2 regions of the Exiguobacterium sp. KKBO11 genome follow, and region 2 is predicted to be linked to the other one. Evidence: riboswitches for the same ligand, from Rfam matches in the RefSeq annotation. Region 2 holds a riboswitch; the other holds the start of a gene.
What was found. A riboswitch is a leader RNA that binds a small molecule or an ion and turns the genes downstream of it on or off. The one in region 2 is predicted to bind S-adenosylmethionine.
Positions count from the first base shown of each region.

Region 1: another riboswitch for S-adenosylmethionine. It lies ahead of AYO36_RS12860 (Na+/H+ antiporter NhaC family protein); the one in region 2 lies ahead of AYO36_RS02515 (methionine ABC transporter ATP-binding protein).

Region 1 covers NZ_LUCU01000044.1:10,913-20,039, forward strand. Annotated here, with positions in the region: gene AYO36_RS12830 (nicotinate phosphoribosyltransferase) at 1-1,398, shown strand, start outside; gene AYO36_RS12835 (hypothetical protein) at 1,449-1,775, opposite strand; gene AYO36_RS12840 (YwpF family protein) at 1,918-2,409, shown strand; gene AYO36_RS12845 (histidine phosphatase family protein) at 2,406-2,996, opposite strand; gene AYO36_RS12850 (alpha/beta hydrolase) at 3,014-4,003, opposite strand; gene AYO36_RS12855 (metal ABC transporter solute-binding protein, Zn/Mn family) at 4,173-5,186, shown strand; SAM riboswitch class I at 5,256-5,360, shown strand; gene AYO36_RS12860 (Na+/H+ antiporter NhaC family protein) at 5,442-6,752, shown strand; gene AYO36_RS12865 (hypothetical protein) at 6,796-6,999, opposite strand; gene AYO36_RS12870 (aldo/keto reductase) at 7,157-7,969, shown strand; gene AYO36_RS12875 (hypothetical protein) at 8,312-8,773, opposite strand; gene AYO36_RS12880 (alanine/glycine:cation symporter family protein) at 8,860-9,127, opposite strand, start outside.
Region 2 covers NZ_LUCU01000011.1:448,935-458,061, forward strand. Annotated here, with positions in the region: gene AYO36_RS02470 (acyl-CoA dehydrogenase family protein) at 1-1,515, shown strand, start outside; gene AYO36_RS02475 (DinB family protein) at 1,591-2,043, shown strand; gene AYO36_RS02480 (arsenate reductase family protein) at 2,078-2,440, shown strand; gene gcvH (glycine cleavage system protein GcvH) at 2,505-2,888, shown strand; gene AYO36_RS02490 (thioredoxin family protein) at 2,987-3,268, shown strand; gene AYO36_RS02495 (class I SAM-dependent methyltransferase) at 3,808-4,446, shown strand; gene AYO36_RS02500 (S-ribosylhomocysteine lyase) at 4,450-4,914, shown strand; gene AYO36_RS02505 (PLP-dependent cysteine synthase family protein) at 4,911-5,834, shown strand; gene AYO36_RS02510 (bifunctional cystathionine gamma-lyase/homocysteine desulfhydrase) at 5,827-6,993, shown strand; SAM riboswitch class I at 7,051-7,155, shown strand; gene AYO36_RS02515 (methionine ABC transporter ATP-binding protein) at 7,234-8,256, shown strand; gene AYO36_RS02520 (methionine ABC transporter permease) at 8,253-8,918, shown strand; gene AYO36_RS02525 (MetQ/NlpA family ABC transporter substrate-binding protein) at 8,951-9,127, shown strand, end outside.

The DNA of each region.
Region 1 (9,127 bases), on a different contig from region 2:
TATATCTATTGGAAAGAAGGACGTCATAATGAACGTGCCGTCTTTGATGTTTACTACCGTTCGAATCCGTTCGCAGGAGGCTATGTCGTCTTTGCAGGTCTCGAAAATATCATCGAGTATATTCAAACACTCCGTTTCACGGAAGAAGATATCACGTACTTGCAAGAGATGATTGGCTTCCCGGATGAGTTCAAGGATGAACTGCGTCAGTTCAAGTTCAATGGCTCGATCTCAAGTGTCAAAGAAGGCGAAATCGTCTTCCCGAACGAACCATTGATTCGGATCGAGGCACGCATCTTTGAAGCGAAGCTCTTACAGACCGCGATTCTGAACATCGCGAACCACGAATCGCTCATCGCGACGAAGTACGCACGTATTCGTCAATCGGCTCCCCGTGCGAAGTTCCTCGAAGCTGGTGCCCGTCGCGCGCAAGGCATCGATGCCGCTTACTTCGGAACGCGTGCTTCGTACCTGGCTGGTTTTGACGTCACAAGCCTTGCTTCAGCAGGACGCGACTTCGGCATTCCGTGTGGTGGAACGATGGAACATGCTGACATTCAATTCCACGATGACGAATTGACGGCATTCCGGACATTCGCTTCTCATTATCCGGATCAGGCGACATTACTCGTCGATACGTACGATACGCTCAAGAGTGGTCTTCCGAATGCGATCACGGTTGCGAAGGAGCTCCAAGCCAAAGGGCATAAACTGCGTGGCATCCGGATCGATTCTGGCGACTTATCTTACTTGTCAAAACGTGCCCGTAACATGCTTGACGAAGCTGGCTTCCCGGAAGTCGACATCGTCTTGTCAGGGGACCTCGATGAGTACGTCATTCAGGACTTACGCATCCAAGGTGCCCAAGCCAATACATTCCTCGTCGGAACACGTGGTATTACAGCTTACGAACAACCGGCTCTTGGGATGGTTTATAAACTGGTCGCGCGTGAAGTAGATGGCGAGCTCGCACCCGTCATCAAAGTATCCTCGTCAAAAGCCAAGACGACGACACCTCACATCAAAGAAGTCTATCGCATCATTGATCCGGTGACGGATAAGTTCAAAGGCGATTACGTGACGTTGATGGACGAAGATCCGTCGACACTTGAAGCTGTCGATCTCATCGACGTCCGGGACCCATCGTTCCGAAATCGCATCGAACAGTTCAAGGTCGAGCGGTTACTTGAACCAATCTTCAAAGATGGAGAACTGGTCTATACGGTCCCAACGATTGAAGAAAGTCGCCACTTCCACGAAACACAGATCGGTCGTCTGTGGGAAGAGTACAAACGGCTGCGGTTGCCAGAGATTTATGCTGTCACATTCAGCGATCGTCTCTGGAAGCTCAAACTCGACATGATTCGGGATACTCGACTGGCAAGTGGGTTAAAATAAGACGCCAAAAAGCGCCGTTCTTCCTCCATCGGGATGAACGGCGCTTTTTCTCATGTTAATCCTGCTTCGTTTCCGACAGGTGTCATTTCTGTTGGCGCTTGTTCCATCTTCTTACGAAAGTACCATGCGAAGCCAAGTGCACCTCCGATGAAGACGATATACGTGATGCGTTGACCGAATTCAGCTAAGGAATCCGCGTAGAAAATACTGATTAAATGATCACTTCCACTAATGAGTAGCAAACAGGCAATCAGGAGCGCAATGCGATATGCAAGCGTCGGGCGGTCTGTCGGTTCAGCATGCCAATACATGATGATATGGTGGGCAAGTAGAACGATACCCAGGATTCCTAATATTCCAATGAGTACTTGCGGCATAATGAACGATCCTCCTGTTTAGTAGTATCTAGTCTTATTTAAACATAGTTCATACGAATTTCGTCAGGAAAAGTTTCCCGTCTTACATTCCTCACGGTATACTGTAGGAAAATCGTAAGCGATCAAGGGAGGGCATTTTTTCATGAAAACCTTTAAGTTATGCACATTACGCATTTTAATGGATGAGTCAGGACGTGATACGACGATTCCCGTCGCCATTCAGGACGGATTGACGGTCAGTACCGAACAGACGGCACAGTGGGTTGCAGAAATCGTCGTTCCTCCAACGGATCAGCCGATCGTCGATGAATTGTTCACAAAACATTTACGTGCTTTGATTGAAATCACGATCTCACGACCTGATAATGACCCTGCCGCGATGATCGTCACGCCTCTCGAACGGACTGTCTTAAGCGAAAACGTCTCGTATGTCTTCACGGGTAAGATGGTCATGATGAAAAATGATTTATCTGAATCGATTTTACGCGAAGTCGTCGAAGATGGATTCGCTGGCGAAGAACTCGTTCAAGAGTATAAGGATCGTCGTTCGAAACGTGGCGCCCATATCACAAGCATCGCTAAAGAAACATTCAAGCAATATTTGACAGAGCATCCGAACGCACCCGTTTCTTAAGGTTTTTCGACCTCATCCGTGATGTGATCCGCTACGTTGATTCGGTCAATCGTATAGTGATCCGTATGCTGGATATAATTCGCACACGCGTTTTTCAAAGGTGTCCGGTAACTGAACGTCTCATCAATCGATGATAAGGCTGCCTTGATCGTATGCGAGTGACAGACGATTAGAATTCGTTTCCCCTCATACATGCGTGTCACTTCCTGTAGCGCCTCGAACACGCGGTCCTGGATGGCTTGTTCCGTTTCAAGACCTGGTACAAGTGTCGTATCGTTCGCTTGAACGGCTTCGTAAATCGCTGCGACCGGTTCACCGGAAGCGGCTCCGAATTCGCGTTCGACAAGTCGCTCGTCTGTCGCTGTGATCGTTAAACCAACAGCACGACCGATGATTTCCGCTGTCTCAACGGCACGCGACAAGGGACTTGCTAACAAGACATCCCACTCTTCATTCGATAGATAAGCGGCGCTGAGTTCCGCTTGTCTTCTTCCTGTTGCATTTAACGGAATATCTTCTCTTCCTTGAATCCGTTCGTTTAAGTTCCAATCCGTCTGACCATGCCGCACTAAACAAATTTCAGTCATGTCTCTGTCTCCCTCATTTAAGAAATATGACTGATTGTATCATGTTTTCCATTCGGAAGTTGTCGCGGTGCCAACAGTAGCACCTGACAGGTGAAACGTTCAATTCGTTCAAGCAATCGCTCAATCTTTAACGGATTTTCCGTCTGAGCGAAACTGGCAAGTGAGTGGGTGCCATTTGGGAAGGAAAACAAACGAACATCGGCTCCGACATCCGCTCCCTTCTCAACGAAATGCAAGGCTTGAGAAAACGGAACAATCGGATCTTTTTTCCCATGCAAGAGCATGATGGGCGGGGCATCCGACGATAAATGTGTGACAGGTGAGACGTGCGTCATCAGCTTGCGCCATTCTTCTCGTCCCCCCTTGTAGAACTTAATGTGGGCAATCCAAGTCTGAATGAAATTAAACAACAAAAAGTTCGTCGGTGGATATAAAGCGATCACACCACTGATCAATGGCATGTGGCGCTCATCACGCTCACCAACGAAAGCAGATGGGGCAAGTGCCGTCGTCAGCATGAGTGCGGCTCCGGCTGAGTCTCCCCATACCATCATCCGTCCTCTTAGAATGCGAAGACCCTCTGCTTCCTTATTCAAAAAACATAACGCATCCCGTACATCTTCGAGGTTATCCGGAAAATAACTGCCCTCTTCGAACAAACGATACTCAATACTACAGACGGCAACTCCGAGTTCAAGCAGACGGTCGACGATTGGACTAAAGCAGAACATGTCATCGCGTTCTCCACGAACGAATGCACCACCGTGTGCATAGATGGCAACTGGAAACGGTCCTTCTCCCGGTGGATAATAGAGATCGAGCTGTAAGATGCGGTTTCCCACCTGTTTGTAGGTGAGCGTCCGCGGTGCAAGTTGTTTTTCTGTGAGTGGCAAGGCGGGTTCGGTCCATCGAAGCAATGCACCATAATTGTTCCAGATACTCGCTCCCGCTGCTGCCGTCGTCAATAACGCAGCTCCCCCCATTAGCCATGCAGTTTCACGTTTCACTTGATCACCTCCAAAAGACGTGCCAGTTTCTTCACTTTATTATCCTTCTACCCCGTTTTAAAAGAAGTCGAACGTCTCGGTATTCGTACTTGACGCCTCATCGGCGTTCCGCTATAGTGAGAAAGTCCAAATCGTAATAGTTACGTTTTAATAATGGAGGTATCATATAATGAAAAAAATCATTCCTGCTTTAACGGTCGCCTTCGCGAGTGCAAGTGTCCTCGCTGCTTGCGGTTCAAATACCGATTCATCGACTTCAGATAAAACCCAGACAGAAGTCTATGCATCAACGTTCGCGACGGCTGCTATTGCCCGTGAAATCGGTGGGGATCAAGTCGACGTCAAGATGATCGTCCCACCTGGAGCAGACCCCCACTCTTACGAGCCAACGTCAAAACAACTCACTGAGATTGCCAAGGGCGACTTGTTCCTCTTAACCGGTACGACGCTCGAGCCGTATTCGAAAAAAATCCAGGAGAGTCTAAAAGGCACGGATGTCCGCTTCGTCGAGACGAGTAAGGACATCAACTTGCTAGAATCGGATGCTACACTTCATGCACATGAAGAAGAAGGGCATACAGAAGACGAACATGCCCACGAAGAAGAAGGGCACGATGATCATGCAACGGATGAACATGCGCATGAAGAAGAGGGTCATGACCATGGAAAATACGATCCACACGTCTGGCTCGATCCTGTCAACGCAAAAGCAATGGCACGCTCGATTACAACTGCTTTATCAAAAGAAGTACCAAAAGACAAAGCAACATTCGAGAAAAACTTAAAAGCGTTCGATCAGCAAGCTGATGAATTGGACGAACAATTTAAACAAGCCGTCGCTGATGGATCGAAAAAAGAACTTCTCGTTACGCATGCCGCTTATGGTTACCTCGCAGAACGATATGGTTTCACACAACTACCGATCGCGGGAATTTCTCCTTCCGATGAACCGTCACAAAAGCAACTGGCCGCTTTAGTGAAAGAAGCACGGATGCATGATTTGAAATACGTCGCGTTCGAAGAGACGGTCTCACCAAAGGTCGCACGTGTCATCCAAAAAGAAATCGGAGCTGAATCCGTGACGATTCATAATCTAGAGTCGGTCACGAAAGCGCAACAAAACAGTTCTTATTTCAAGTTGATGGAAGAAAACGTCCAAACATTGAAAAAGGCACTTCAGTAAAGTACAGTTGACACGCGTTACTCAATGCGGTACGGTAAGAAACGTGTTTTACAACAATTGAATGACTTCTTTTTATCGCGAGAAACGGAGGGACTGGCCCAATGATGTTTCGGCAGCGGACGATTTGATTCGTACTGTGCCAAATCCAGCAAGCGAAAGCTTGAGAGATAAGAAGAGCGTCTTTATTTCATAAAGACCTCCTTCTTTCTTGCGAAGGGGTCTTTTTTTGTATCTTTGAGAAACGAGGTGTCAACAATGAATGAAACGATCACGCCTAACAAATGGGCACTGCTTCCTCTCGTCGTATTCCTGGTCCTCTTCATCGGAGCCGGGATCTTCTATGACGACTTTTACAAATTTCCGATCCTTATCGCCGCACTGATCGCTTTGATTTTTGCTGCAATCACGACGAAAGGATCGATCAATCAAACGGTTGAACGAATTGCAACGGGTGCCGGAAATCCCGATATCATGATCATGGTCTTCATCTTCTTACTAGCCGGTACGTTTTCTGGAACAGCAGAAGCAATCGGTGCCATCGATGCGACCGTTAATGCCGCTTTGACGTTTCTACCTCCATCGCTCCTCATGAGTGGTCTGTTCATCATCGCTGCCTTCATCTCGATGGCGATGGGGACATCTACCGGAACGATTGCTGCACTCGCACCGATCGCCTTCGGTATTCATGAAGCGACAGGCATCAACGTTGCGATCGCAGCGGCTGCTGTCGTTGGTGGATCGATGTTTGGCGATAACTTGTCGTTCATCTCGGATACGACGATTGCTGCCGTCCGAACCCAAAAAACGAACATGCGCGATAAATTCCGGACGAACTTCATGATCGTCCTACCGGCTGCTATTTTGACGGTCATCCTGCTCGCATTCGTTTCCGGTTCTGGTGACGTCGTCGAAGCAAAAGCCTTTGAATTCTACAAGTTGATTCCATATCTCGCTGTCATCGTTCTTGCGATCTTCGGCGTCAATGTCATCCTTGTCTTAATTGGTGGTACGCTACTCACCGGCATCATCGGTATGATTGATGGTAGCTTCGGCTTGAGTGGATTCGTCCTCTCGATGTCTGAAGGCATGTTGGGCATGGCGGAGATCTCCATCTTGACGCTCCTCATGGGTGGTCTCGTCAGCTTGATTACGTTCAACGGTGGAATCGCCTTCTTAAAAGAGACGCTGACACGCAAGATTTCACAGCGTCGTGGTGCCGAATTCAGTATGGCGGCACTCGTCAGTGCAACGAATCTCGCGACAGCAAACAATACGATTTCGATTCTCGTCGCTGGACCACTGGCAGCTGAAATCGCCGATACGTATGAAGTCGATCGAAAAAAATCGGCGAGTATCCTTGATATCTTCTCTTGTGGTATTCAAGGCATCATTCCGTACGGGGCACAACTTTTGATCGCAGCAGAATTGACGAAAACGGCTTCACCGGAACTGATTCCGTATCTGTTCTATCCGTTCCTCCTCTTCGTCTGTGGATCAATTGCCATCTTCTTCGGCTTACCACGCATGAAGAAGACAGCGACGAAGCAAGAAAAAATTTCTTCGTAACCATAAAACAGGTCCAATCGCGTCGACGATTGGACCTGTTTTATTATTTATTCTGCTTCGCTTGTCGTTCTAAGATTAAGTAAGCGATTGCCGGAAGCGGGAACTGAACGAGTCCAGCGCCTCCCCACACCCATGGATTACGTCCTGACTTTCGCGCACTAAGAAACAGACCCACTGCCTGCGTTACTAACAAGGCGCCAATGCTAAGCCAAGTACATTTGGATAGCTGTTTATTCTTTTGAGCCATCTTTTCTCCCCCTCTTTTAACACACGATTAAATCTCACGATTCTTTTCTATTTTACCTTATTTCATTCCTCCATGAGCATGGAAACGGACGTCTTCGTTCGTTCATGCTAAACTAAACGAGCAAATCTAAACTACGTTTTATGAGGAGGAGTAACACATGCAATACGCAAAACTTTCAAACGGTATTACGATTCCCCAAATCGGATTCGGTGTCTGGCAAGTAGATGAAGAGACAGAAGCACCTGCTGCTGTCGCTGAAGCATTACGTGTCGGCTATCGTCATATCGATACGGCTGCTGTCTACAAAAACGAGCGCGGTGTCGCAAAAGGAATCAAGGAAAGCGGCGTGAAACGTGAGGATCTCTTCTTAACGTCAAAAGTCTGGAACGATGATATTCGTGCCGGTCGGACGAAGGAAGCATTCGCAGAATCGCTCGAACGTCTCGAAACAGATTATCTTGACCTCTATCTTATCCACTGGCCGGTCGAAGGCTATATCGAAGCGTGGAAAGCAATGGTTGAACTGTATGAAGCAGGCAAGATCAAAGCGATCGGTGTCTCGAACTTCAAAGAACATCACCTCGATACATTGGCAGAAGAGGGCTTGATGGCACCAATGATCAACCAAGTCGAGTTGCATCCACAATTACCGCAACACGAACTGCACGAATACTTGCAAGATCACAACATTCAAGTCGAAGCATGGAGCCCACTCATGCAAGGGAAATTCCTCGAAATCAACGATTTCAAGGAAATCGCAGAGAAACACGGCAAGACACCTTCACAAGTCGTCTTACGTTGGCATCTCGACAACGGCATCGTCGCTCTTCCAAAATCCGTTACACCAGAACGCATTGCGGAAAACTTCGACGTCTTTGATTTCCAACTCGATGCTGATGATCTTGAGAAAATTGATCGTATCGCAACGGATGTCCGCCTCGGACCGGATCCGGACAAAATCGATTTTTAATCTGGCGATTCACATAAAAGATGAGGCTGACTCAAAACTCCGTTTCCACAAAGAGAAGGGTGGCAGAACGATGATCTGCCACCCTATCTCGTAACAAAAAGAATGACGCGTTTCACGCAACTCCTACAGGAAAAAGCGCATCTTCTTTGCGCTGTAAGACAAACAAGACCCGTTTTCCTGCTTGAATAAAGCAGGAAAATTGGCTTGTGTCTCGTCTGAGGAAAGGGCGTGAAAAGACGCGGCATTCTTTTTTGAGTCAGCCTCTTGGTTCATCTGAACGACGAGAGACCCGTTTCCAGTCTACGACTCGGAAGCGGGTCTCTTTTTTATGCTTTAAGCTGTTCAGACATAATAAATTAAAATCGTATCTTCCGCTTCTTCTGCCTTTTGAAAATAGGCACGTAAATCGGCGAACTGTTCCCAGATATCCTCGAATTCGCCCGGTGTTCCGGCTTCATCATGAATCGAAGCGAGTGCCCGTTGATCAAAATTCCGCATCACCTCAGCCGAGATGATGAGGAGTGGCAAGGGCAGAATACCGACAATCGCCGCTTTCTCCTCATTGACGATCAACTCTTCGCCAACGATCGCTCGTCCCAGGTTGTAATGTGTGTCTTGATCAATATAGATATCGATTTGATTCATCAAATGATAGATGGCGTTCGTCTGTTCGAGGGCGAACAATTGTTCATGATCGGGTTGTGTCTCATGAATGAATAAAATCCAATCCATGATGATGTGGGGATCGTTTCCGAACGACTCCCAGACCGCATCCGTGACGCGGACGAAATGTACGTTTTCCATTCTCCCCCTCCCTTCTGTACTCTGTATTCCCTTTTTAAATTCGTTCTATACAAAAAAAGAGCCAGATTTCTCTGACTCCCTTTTCCTTAAATTGCTTTTTCGTCTTTTTCTGATTCTTGCCATGCTTCAAGCGCATCTTTCCCCGGCAAGTTCGGAATCGAGTCCGCATAGAATCGTGGCTCTTTTCCAGCTTTTCGTTGCCCGACATAATCTTCGAGCGCTAGTTTCGCGATTTTCGAGAGACGGAAGATCGCATACAAGTTAACGATCGCCATCAGTCCCATGAAGATATCTGCCAACGCCCACACGAGGTTCGCCGATTCAACGAGTGAACCGAAGACGATCATGACGAGA
Region 2 (9,127 bases):
GATAAGATCTCGTCTTCAATCATTACGGAAAAATTCGCACGGGGTCGTTCATTCGCCCTCAGCTACGGCGCACACGTCGGAATTGGTTCGTTGCCAATCGTCTTCTTTGGTAACGAAGAGCAAAAGCATAAATACTTGCCGAAGCTCGCTTCAGGGGAGTGGATCGCTTCGTACGCGTTAACGGAACCAGGCTCTGGTTCGGATGCTCTTGGTGCCAAAACGACGGCTGTCTTGAACGAAGCTGGTACGCACTACATCTTGAATGGTGAAAAACAATGGATCACGAACGCTGGTTTCGCAAGCTTGTTCGTCGTCTACGCAAAAATCGACGGTGACAAGTTCACAGCCTTCCTCGTCGAAGGATCGTATCCAGGCGTCTCGACAGGCGTCGAGGAACAGAAGATGGGAATCAAAGGATCATCGACACGGACGTTGATCTTACAAGATGCAGAAGTACCAGTCGATAACGTCCTTGGTGAGATCGGACGCGGTCACGTCATCGCCTTCAACATCTTGAACGTCGGTCGTTATAAATTAGCTGTCGGTGCTGTCGGTTCGTCAAAACGGGCGATCGATCTCGCAGTCCAGTACTCGAACGAACGGAAACAGTTCAAGACACCAATCAGCTCGTTCCCATTGATTCAAGAAAAACTCGCAACGATGGCAGCACAGACGTATGCGATGGAAAGTTCGGTCTACCGGACGGGTGGTCTGTTCCAGGATAGTCTTGATCAGTTGTCAGAAGAAGAGAGCAAGGACGGTAAGAAAATCGCCGATGCAATCGCGGAGTACGCAATCGAGTGCTCGATGAACAAAGTCTTCGCTTCGGAAACATTTGATTACGTCATCGATGAAGCGGTTCAAATTCACGGTGGTTACGGCTTCATGGCAGAATATGAAGTCGAGAACATGTACCGTGATTCACGGATCAACCGGATCTTCGAAGGAACGAACGAGATCAACCGTCTTCTCGTTCCAGGAACGTTGCTGAAGAAAGCGATGAAAGGCGAGTTGCCGTTGCTTGCGGAAGCACAGCGTCTGCAACAAGAAGTGATGAGCTTCATGCCGACAGAAATCGGAACAGCACCACTTGATCGCGAACGCCACTTACTCGCGATGATGAAGAAGATTTTCTTGTTGACTGCCGGAACAGCGGTCCAGAAATACCAGGACAAACTTCAAGGCGAGCAAGAGATTTTAGCGAATACAGCCGACATCATGAGTGCGATCTATGCGCTGGAGTCAGCAATCGTCCGGACGGACAAAGCGATTGCCGACAAAGGAATCGAGAAGAGCGAACTGAAAGTCCGTTACACGGAAGTTTTCGCACAACAAGCGTTCGAAGCTGTCGAGCGTGACGCGAAAGAGACACTCTACGCGGCAGCAAGCGGCGACGAACTCCGGATGTTGCTCTCGGCGCTGAAAAAATTCAGCCGTTACCAGCCAATCAACGTCATCGGTACGAAACGCGACATCGCAAAACGTCTCATCGAGTCAAACAAATATACGGTCTAAGTCAGGTTTACCGCTTCGCCTTTGCAGGGAAAATCTCTGTAAAGGCGAAGTTTTTGGTTGGAGGAGGAAAACGAGATGCGCCAAGAATTGGTTGAACTGCAATTTGCGATTGCCTACTATCAATCCCTTGAACGTTTGTCGCCGGAAGAATGGGATCTGCCGCTTGCGCTTAATAAGTGGACCGTCCTTGAGTGCGTCAGTCATCTGTATTTATGGGACCGGTTTTATTACGATCATGCCATCTCGAAGTTACCGGATGAACCGTTGACGCTCGTCGAGACGGATTTTGATCAGTTCAATCGACTGGCGGTCGAATATGCGCATCATATCGATCCGCTTGCTTTGTTGAAGAAAGCGATCAGTGTCCGGCGTGATATCGTCAATCACCTCGATCGTCTGTCTGACGAGCAATTTGAAGCAACCTATGAGGATTTTCGACCGCAAGGCTTCGTCGAATCGTTCGTTGCCCATGACGCCCATCATCAAGATCAGATTGACGGGGCGCTCGCACGCTTGAAGCAGAAGTGATCCATCTGCTACTCTTGAAGGTGAGGTGAGGAACATGACAAAAACAGTCACGATGTACGGCTATCCGAAATGTAGTACGTGCGTCAAAGCAAAAAAAGCACTCGAACAGCACGGTGTCGAAGTGGATTACAAACACATCGTCGAGGAGACACCATCTGCAACGACGATCCAGGAACTTCATCAAAAGAGTGGAGAGCCGTTGAAGAAATTCTTCAACACGAGCGGTCAATCATACCGTTCGCAAGGGATCAAGGACAAACTTCCAGAGCTATCGGAAGACGAGCAATACAAGTTGCTCGCAAGTGACGGCATGTTATTGAAGCGTCCGATCGTTACAGACGGAAAAGACGTCACGATCGGCTTCAAGGAAGAAATGTATCAAGGAAAATGGTATTAAGTTCAGAGTCGATTTTGGTATACTGAACACGTTAGTCCAAATTAGTCCACAGGGGGAATCGGAAATGAGTCAAGTAAAAGACAACTTACGCTATTCGGAAGAACATGAATGGGTCGAAGTATCAGGAAACAAGGCGCGCATCGGAATCACGGATTTCGCGCAACACGAACTCGGGGATATCGTCTTCGTCGAATTGCCTGAAGTCGGAGATACGATCTCAGCAAACGAGCCATTCGGTTCAGTCGAGTCGGTCAAGACAGTCTCGGAGTTATACGCACCGATCTCTGGTAAAGTCGTTGCCATCAACGAAAACCTTTCGGATTCCCCAGAACTCGTCAACGAGTCACCATTCGAAGGCGCTTGGATGGTTGACATCGAAATCGAAGATGCTTCACAAGTCGAGGCATTGATGGACGCTGCGGCGTACAAATCGATGATCAACGAGTAATACTTAACGAAAAGAGAGTGAACGAGGCGCTTGCGTTTCGTCCGCTCTCTTTTTTTTGTATACTGACGACAGATACCACGAAGAAAGGAGCGACCGTCATGCAAGAGGTCACGACCGTCCCGGAAAACGGGCTATTGTATGTCTATGCACCGATGTGCGGGACATGCGCCATTGCGGAACGTATGCTCGATATCGTTGAAGCGACGGAATCAGGTCAATCGATTCAGAAGGCGAACGGGAATTTCATTCCGGATTTCTTAGAAGAAGCCCGTGTCATGAGTGTTCCTGCGTTGTTGCGAATTGAAGAAAATCAAGTCGTAGAGCGACTTTATGCCTTCCAGTCCGTTCAAAACGTCTTTGCTTTCTGTCAAGAACGGTAAGAAAAGTCCGATTGGATTTTTCTTTTTGTTAAATTGTCGGAATATTTACAATAATCCGTTGACAACGCAGAAATATGAATGGTATATTCATAACAACTTCTAGAAATGCATTATAGGAAGTCTAGCAGAGATGATCGTTCAATACGATTCAAGTCCTGAACCCTTTCTCCCATCCTAAGCCGGTGTATTGTTTCCCCTTAAGTCGTCCCCCAAAGACGAAGCGGTGCAATGAACGGGTGGTGGATCGAAAGGACCGATCAGGAAGTGAACGTAAGCTGGCGATCATGTCGAACAGGCGCCGTCCTCCACGCGGAAGAGCGAACAATTCCGAATGGAGCTGGGTTTTCCTTCGTAGCATTTCTAACCACATTATTCGTGTTGTCGGTTCGCCGGCAACGCCTTTTTTTTGTTTTCTGGAAGTTTTTCGAGCCGGTCGCTTGCCAGGATAGAATCTCCTTGCTACAATGCGAATAAGGAAAATTACTTTAATTCATATCCGATTACTCGGAATTAACTGGTGAGATGGAGGACGACAAGGCATGACAGTACGTTTTATGGATGTTTTCACAGAATGGGCATCAACGTATGACGAGACAGTAACCGGACACGATCCGGAGTATAAAGAGGTTTTTCGTCGATACGATGAGATTTTGGATACAGTAGCGGATAAAGCGCAGTCGCCGGTCATTGAATTCGGAGCAGGCACAGGGAACCTGACACAACGTCTTCTGGCACGTCACGACGCCGTACTCGCCGTTGAACCAAGTCCGGAGATGCGGGCAATCCTGACGGAAAAGATTCCGTCGCTTGATGTACAGGATGGTCACTTCCTCTCGTTCGAGGCGAAGGAAGCACGCAGTTTTGTTTCTACGTATGCGTTTCATCATCTAACAGATGAGGAAAAGGGAGAAGCAATCGATCTGATGGCATCACATTTACCGGCAGACGGAAAAATCGTCTACGCGGATACGATGTTCGTCTCAGAAGAGGCACGCCTGCAAACGATTCGTGAAGCACGTGCTCAAGGGTTCGACGCGTTAGCGGAAGATCTCGAACGCGAGTTCTACCCGTTGATTCCAGTCATGGAAGAATTGTTTACATCACGGGGATTCACTGTTAAATTTATACAATACAATCACTTCGTCTGGCTCGTAGAAGCCGAGAAAATGGGGGAATAAATCATGGCACTTCAAAAAATGAACGTCGAAAGCTTTAACCTGGATCACACGAAAGTCAAAGCACCTTATATCCGCGTCGCGGGTTATAAAGAAGGTAAAGTCGACCAAGTCGTCAAATACGATATCCGTTTCACACAACCAAACGTTGAGCAAATGCCGATGCGTGCGATGCACACACTCGAGCACTTACTTGCTGAAAACATCCGTAACTACTCGGATGATGTCATCGATGTCTCACCGATGGGATGCCAAACAGGTTTCTACATGGCGATGATGAACTTCGACTCGGTCGAAAAAATGAGCGAACTCGTTGAGAAGACGTTGAAAGACGTCCTCGCAGCAGAAGAGATTCCAGCGCAAAACGAAGTCCAATGTGGATTTGCGAGCGCACATGACCTCAAAGGAGCGAAGCACTATGCCGAGAAAATGCTTGCCGGTCGTGATGAATGGGACATCGTCTTCGGATGATCGCGAACAACGTCCGCGACCTCGTCGGAAACACACCACTCTACGAGATCACTTCATTCGATTTGCCTGCTGGTACGCGCATTTTGGCGAAGCTCGAATGGATGAACCCTGGGGGCAGCGTCAAAGACCGCCTTGGCATTCAACTCGTTGATGCAGCAATCGAAAACGGACATGTGACACCAGGCGGTACGATCATCGAGCCGACAGCCGGGAATACCGGCATCGGCTTGGCGCTCGCCGCTAAAAAATATGATCTTCAAGTCATCTGTGTCGTTCCGGAAAAATTCAGTCAAGAAAAACAGACGTTGATGCGGGCACTCGGCGCAACCGTCGTCAACACGCCGACTGAACTCGATATGCAAGGGGCTATCGACCGGGCTAAAGAACTCGGTCAGGAAATTCCGAACAGTTACGTTCCGTTACAATTCGAAAACGAAGAGAATCCAGTCACGTATCAGCGGACACTCGGTCCTGAGCTGATTGCGGACTTGTCGCACATCGACTGGTTCGTTGCCGGTTGTGGTTCAGGTGGTACGTTCGCCGGAACAGCGGACTTCTTAAAACAACGTCTCGGTACAAAAGCAGCGATCGTCGAACCGGAAGGCTCCGTCTTAAATGGTGGTCCAGCCGGTCCGCATAAGACAGAAGGCATTGGAACAGCAAAATGGCCAAGTCTCGTTCCGCGTGAACTCGTCGACGAGATTCATACGATTTCTGACCGCGATGCATTTGACGCGGTTCATACACTCGCTGCTCGCGAAGGATTACTCGTCGGTAGTTCAGCAGGTGCAGCGCTCGTTGCTGCGCTCGATATCGCAAAGCGTCACCCCGGCAGTACGATCGTCACCGTCTTCGCAGACAGTGCCGAACGCTACTTAAGCCAACAAATCTTTGAAAAGGTGGACGAAACTCATGCGTAAGAAGACAGCATTGATTCATGGAGGAACAGGTGTCGACCGGGCAACAGGAGCCGTCACACCTCCGATCTATCAAACAAGCACATACAAGCAGGATAAAATCGGTCAACTCAAGGACGGATACGAATACTCACGGACAGCGAACCCGACACGGACGAGCATCGAACGATTGATTGCGGATCTCGAAGGTGGCGCACGTGGTTTTGCCTTCGGTTCTGGGATGGCAGCAATCCATGCCGTCTTCCACTTGCTTGAGTCTGGCGACCACATCGTCATGACAGATGACGTCTACGGTGGTACGTTCCGCTTGATGCAACGCGTCTTACCGAAGTTCAATATCCAAGTGACATTCGTCGATACGACGGACCTTGCGGCAACGGAAGCAGCGATCCAAGACAACACGAAGATCGTCTACGTCGAAACACCGACGAACCCGTTGTTGAAAGTAACGGACATTGAAGCAATCGCAACGATCGCCAAACGTCACGATCTTAAACTTGTCGTCGACAACACGTTCGCGACACCTTATCATCAACAACCACTCGCACTTGGTGCAGACATCGTCTTGCACAGTGCGACGAAATACATCGGCGGACATTCGGACGTCGTCGCTGGACTTGTCGTCGTCAAAGATGATGCGCTCGGCGAAGAGCTGCACTTCATCCAAAACTCGACAGGCGGCGTGCTTGGACCGCAAGACAGCTTCTTGCTCGTCCGTGGTCTTCGTACACTCGGTATCCGAATGGATGCGATCGAAGAGACAGCACATGATCTCGTTGCGTTCCTACAAGCGCAAGACATCGTCTCGAACATTTTCTACCCAGGACTTGCATCGCATCCTGGTCACGACATCCAAGCGAAACAAGCGACTGGATTTGGTGGGATGATCAGCTTTGATGTCGGTTCAGCAGCGAACGCAGAAAAACTCGTCGAGGCGACACACTTCTTCACACTTGCTGAAAGTCTTGGTGCCGTCGAGAGTCTGATTTCGGTGCCGGCACGGATGACGCACGCGTCGATCCCAGCAGAGCGTCGGGCAGAACTCGGCATCACAGACGGTCTCGTCCGGATTTCAGTTGGACTTGAAGACGCGGAAGATTTGAAAGAAGACTTAACACGTGCTTTCACGTTCCTCGAAAAAGTTTCTGAAAAAACTGTTTGACAACAAAAATAACCCCTGCTAATATTCAGAATATATTCTACAAACTTAATACCGAAACTCTTATCGAGAGTGGTGGAGGGACTGGCCCGATGAAACCCGGCAACCGCGGATCTAATCCGAAGTGGTGCTAATTCCAGCAGACAAAAGTCTGGGAGATGAGAGCAAATGGTTTTGTGTACTGAAAAGTGCGCGCGTTTGCTCTAAAACGCGCGCACTTTTTTTATTTTAGGAGGGACAGTTGTGATTCGTTTACAAGACGTAGGAAAGATTTATCGCTCAAAGCGCGGAGCGGTCGAAGCCGTCGCGAATGTCGATCTGACAATCGAGCGCGGTGAAATTTTTGGAATAATCGGTTATTCCGGAGCAGGGAAATCGACTCTGATCCGATTACTGAATATGCTCGAAGCACCAACGAGTGGTTCGATCCAAATCGATGGTGTTGAAATGACATCACTGAAACCAAAAGAATTACGAGGCGTCCGCAAGAATGTCTCGATGGTCTTCCAACACTTCAACTTACTATGGTCACGGACGGTTGAAGAGAACATCATGTTCCCACTCGAGCTAGGTGGCTTCCCGAAAGCACATCGCAAGGAACGGGTAGCGGAACTGATCCAACTCGTTGGTTTGGACGGACGCGAAAAAGCTTATCCGTCACAATTATCCGGTGGTCAAAAACAACGTGTCGGTATCGCTCGGGCACTGGCATCGAACCCGGACGTTCTCTTATGTGACGAGGCAACAAGTGCACTCGATCCGAAGACGACGGACTCAATCCTTGAGTTACTCGTCGACATCAATGAAAAACTGAAACTAACGATCGTCTTGATCACACACGAGATGCACGTCATTCAAAAAATCTGTCACCGGGTCGCCGTCATGGAAGCCGGTAAAATCGTCGAGCAAGGACCGGTCGCAGAAGTCTTCCGTCATCCGAAGCAAGCGATGACGAAGGAATTCGTCAAACAATTGACGTCACCGTCAGAGAACGAGTTAACGTTCGCGAAACTACGCGAACGGTACCCAACCGGAAAAATCGTTCAGTTGACGTTCGTCGGATCGACAGCGGAAAGCCCGATCCTCGCGGAAGTCATGAAGGATTCACCGGTCCTGTTCAATATCATCGGCGGAAACGTCGGTCAATCGCAGGAAGGGGCACTCGGTACACTGTTCATTCAGTTGATCGGGGAAACAGAAGCAACACAAGCGGTCATCACGAAGCTTCAAGCCAGTGATGTTGAAGTGGAGGTGGATCACCGATGATTTCATTCTTTGACAACCTAGATTGGGACATGGTGTGGGAAGCGACAGGCAGTACCGTCTATATGACGGCAATCGCTGGGGTTTCGACATTCGTTCTCGGTTTGATCATTGGTTTACTATTGTATGCGACAAACGAAGAGTTATTGTTCAAGAATCGGGCGTTCTATTCAGTGTTGAGCTTGATCGTCAACGTCTTCCGTTCGATTCCGTTCATCATCTTACTGATCTTATTGATTCCATTTACGACAGCGATCGTCGGTTCGTTCCTCGGACCAACGGCAGCATTACCGGCACTGATTTTCGGTGCTGCACCATTTTACGGTCGGATGGTTGAACTCGCGTTACGTGAAGTCGATAAAGGTGTCATCGAGGCAGCTGAATCGATGGGGGCGACGAAGTTCCAAATCATCTATAAAGTCTTAATCCCGGAAGCGTTGCCTGCCATCGTTTCTGGTATCACGGTCACACTCGTCTCACTTGTCGGTTATACGGCAATGGCCGGAGTAGTCGGCGGAGGTGGACTTGGGGACATGGCCTTCATCGAAGGATTCCAGCGTTCTCAAAACGATGTCATCGTCATTGCGACACTCTTAATCTTAGCGATCGTCTTCGTCATCCAAATCATTGGTGATTTGCTGATCCGTGCGATCGATAAACGTTAATTCAAATTTTATTCATATTGGAGGAATCATTCATGAAAGTTTGGAAAAAATTCGTAGGTACTGCTGCTGTATCCGTCTTAGCAATCAGCCTTGCTGCATGTGGCGAAAAATCATCAGGATCAGGTAGCGACGACAAAACACTCGTCGTTGGTGCATCAAACGTACCGCACGCTGAGATTCTTGAGCACGTTAAAAAAGAATACGAAGCA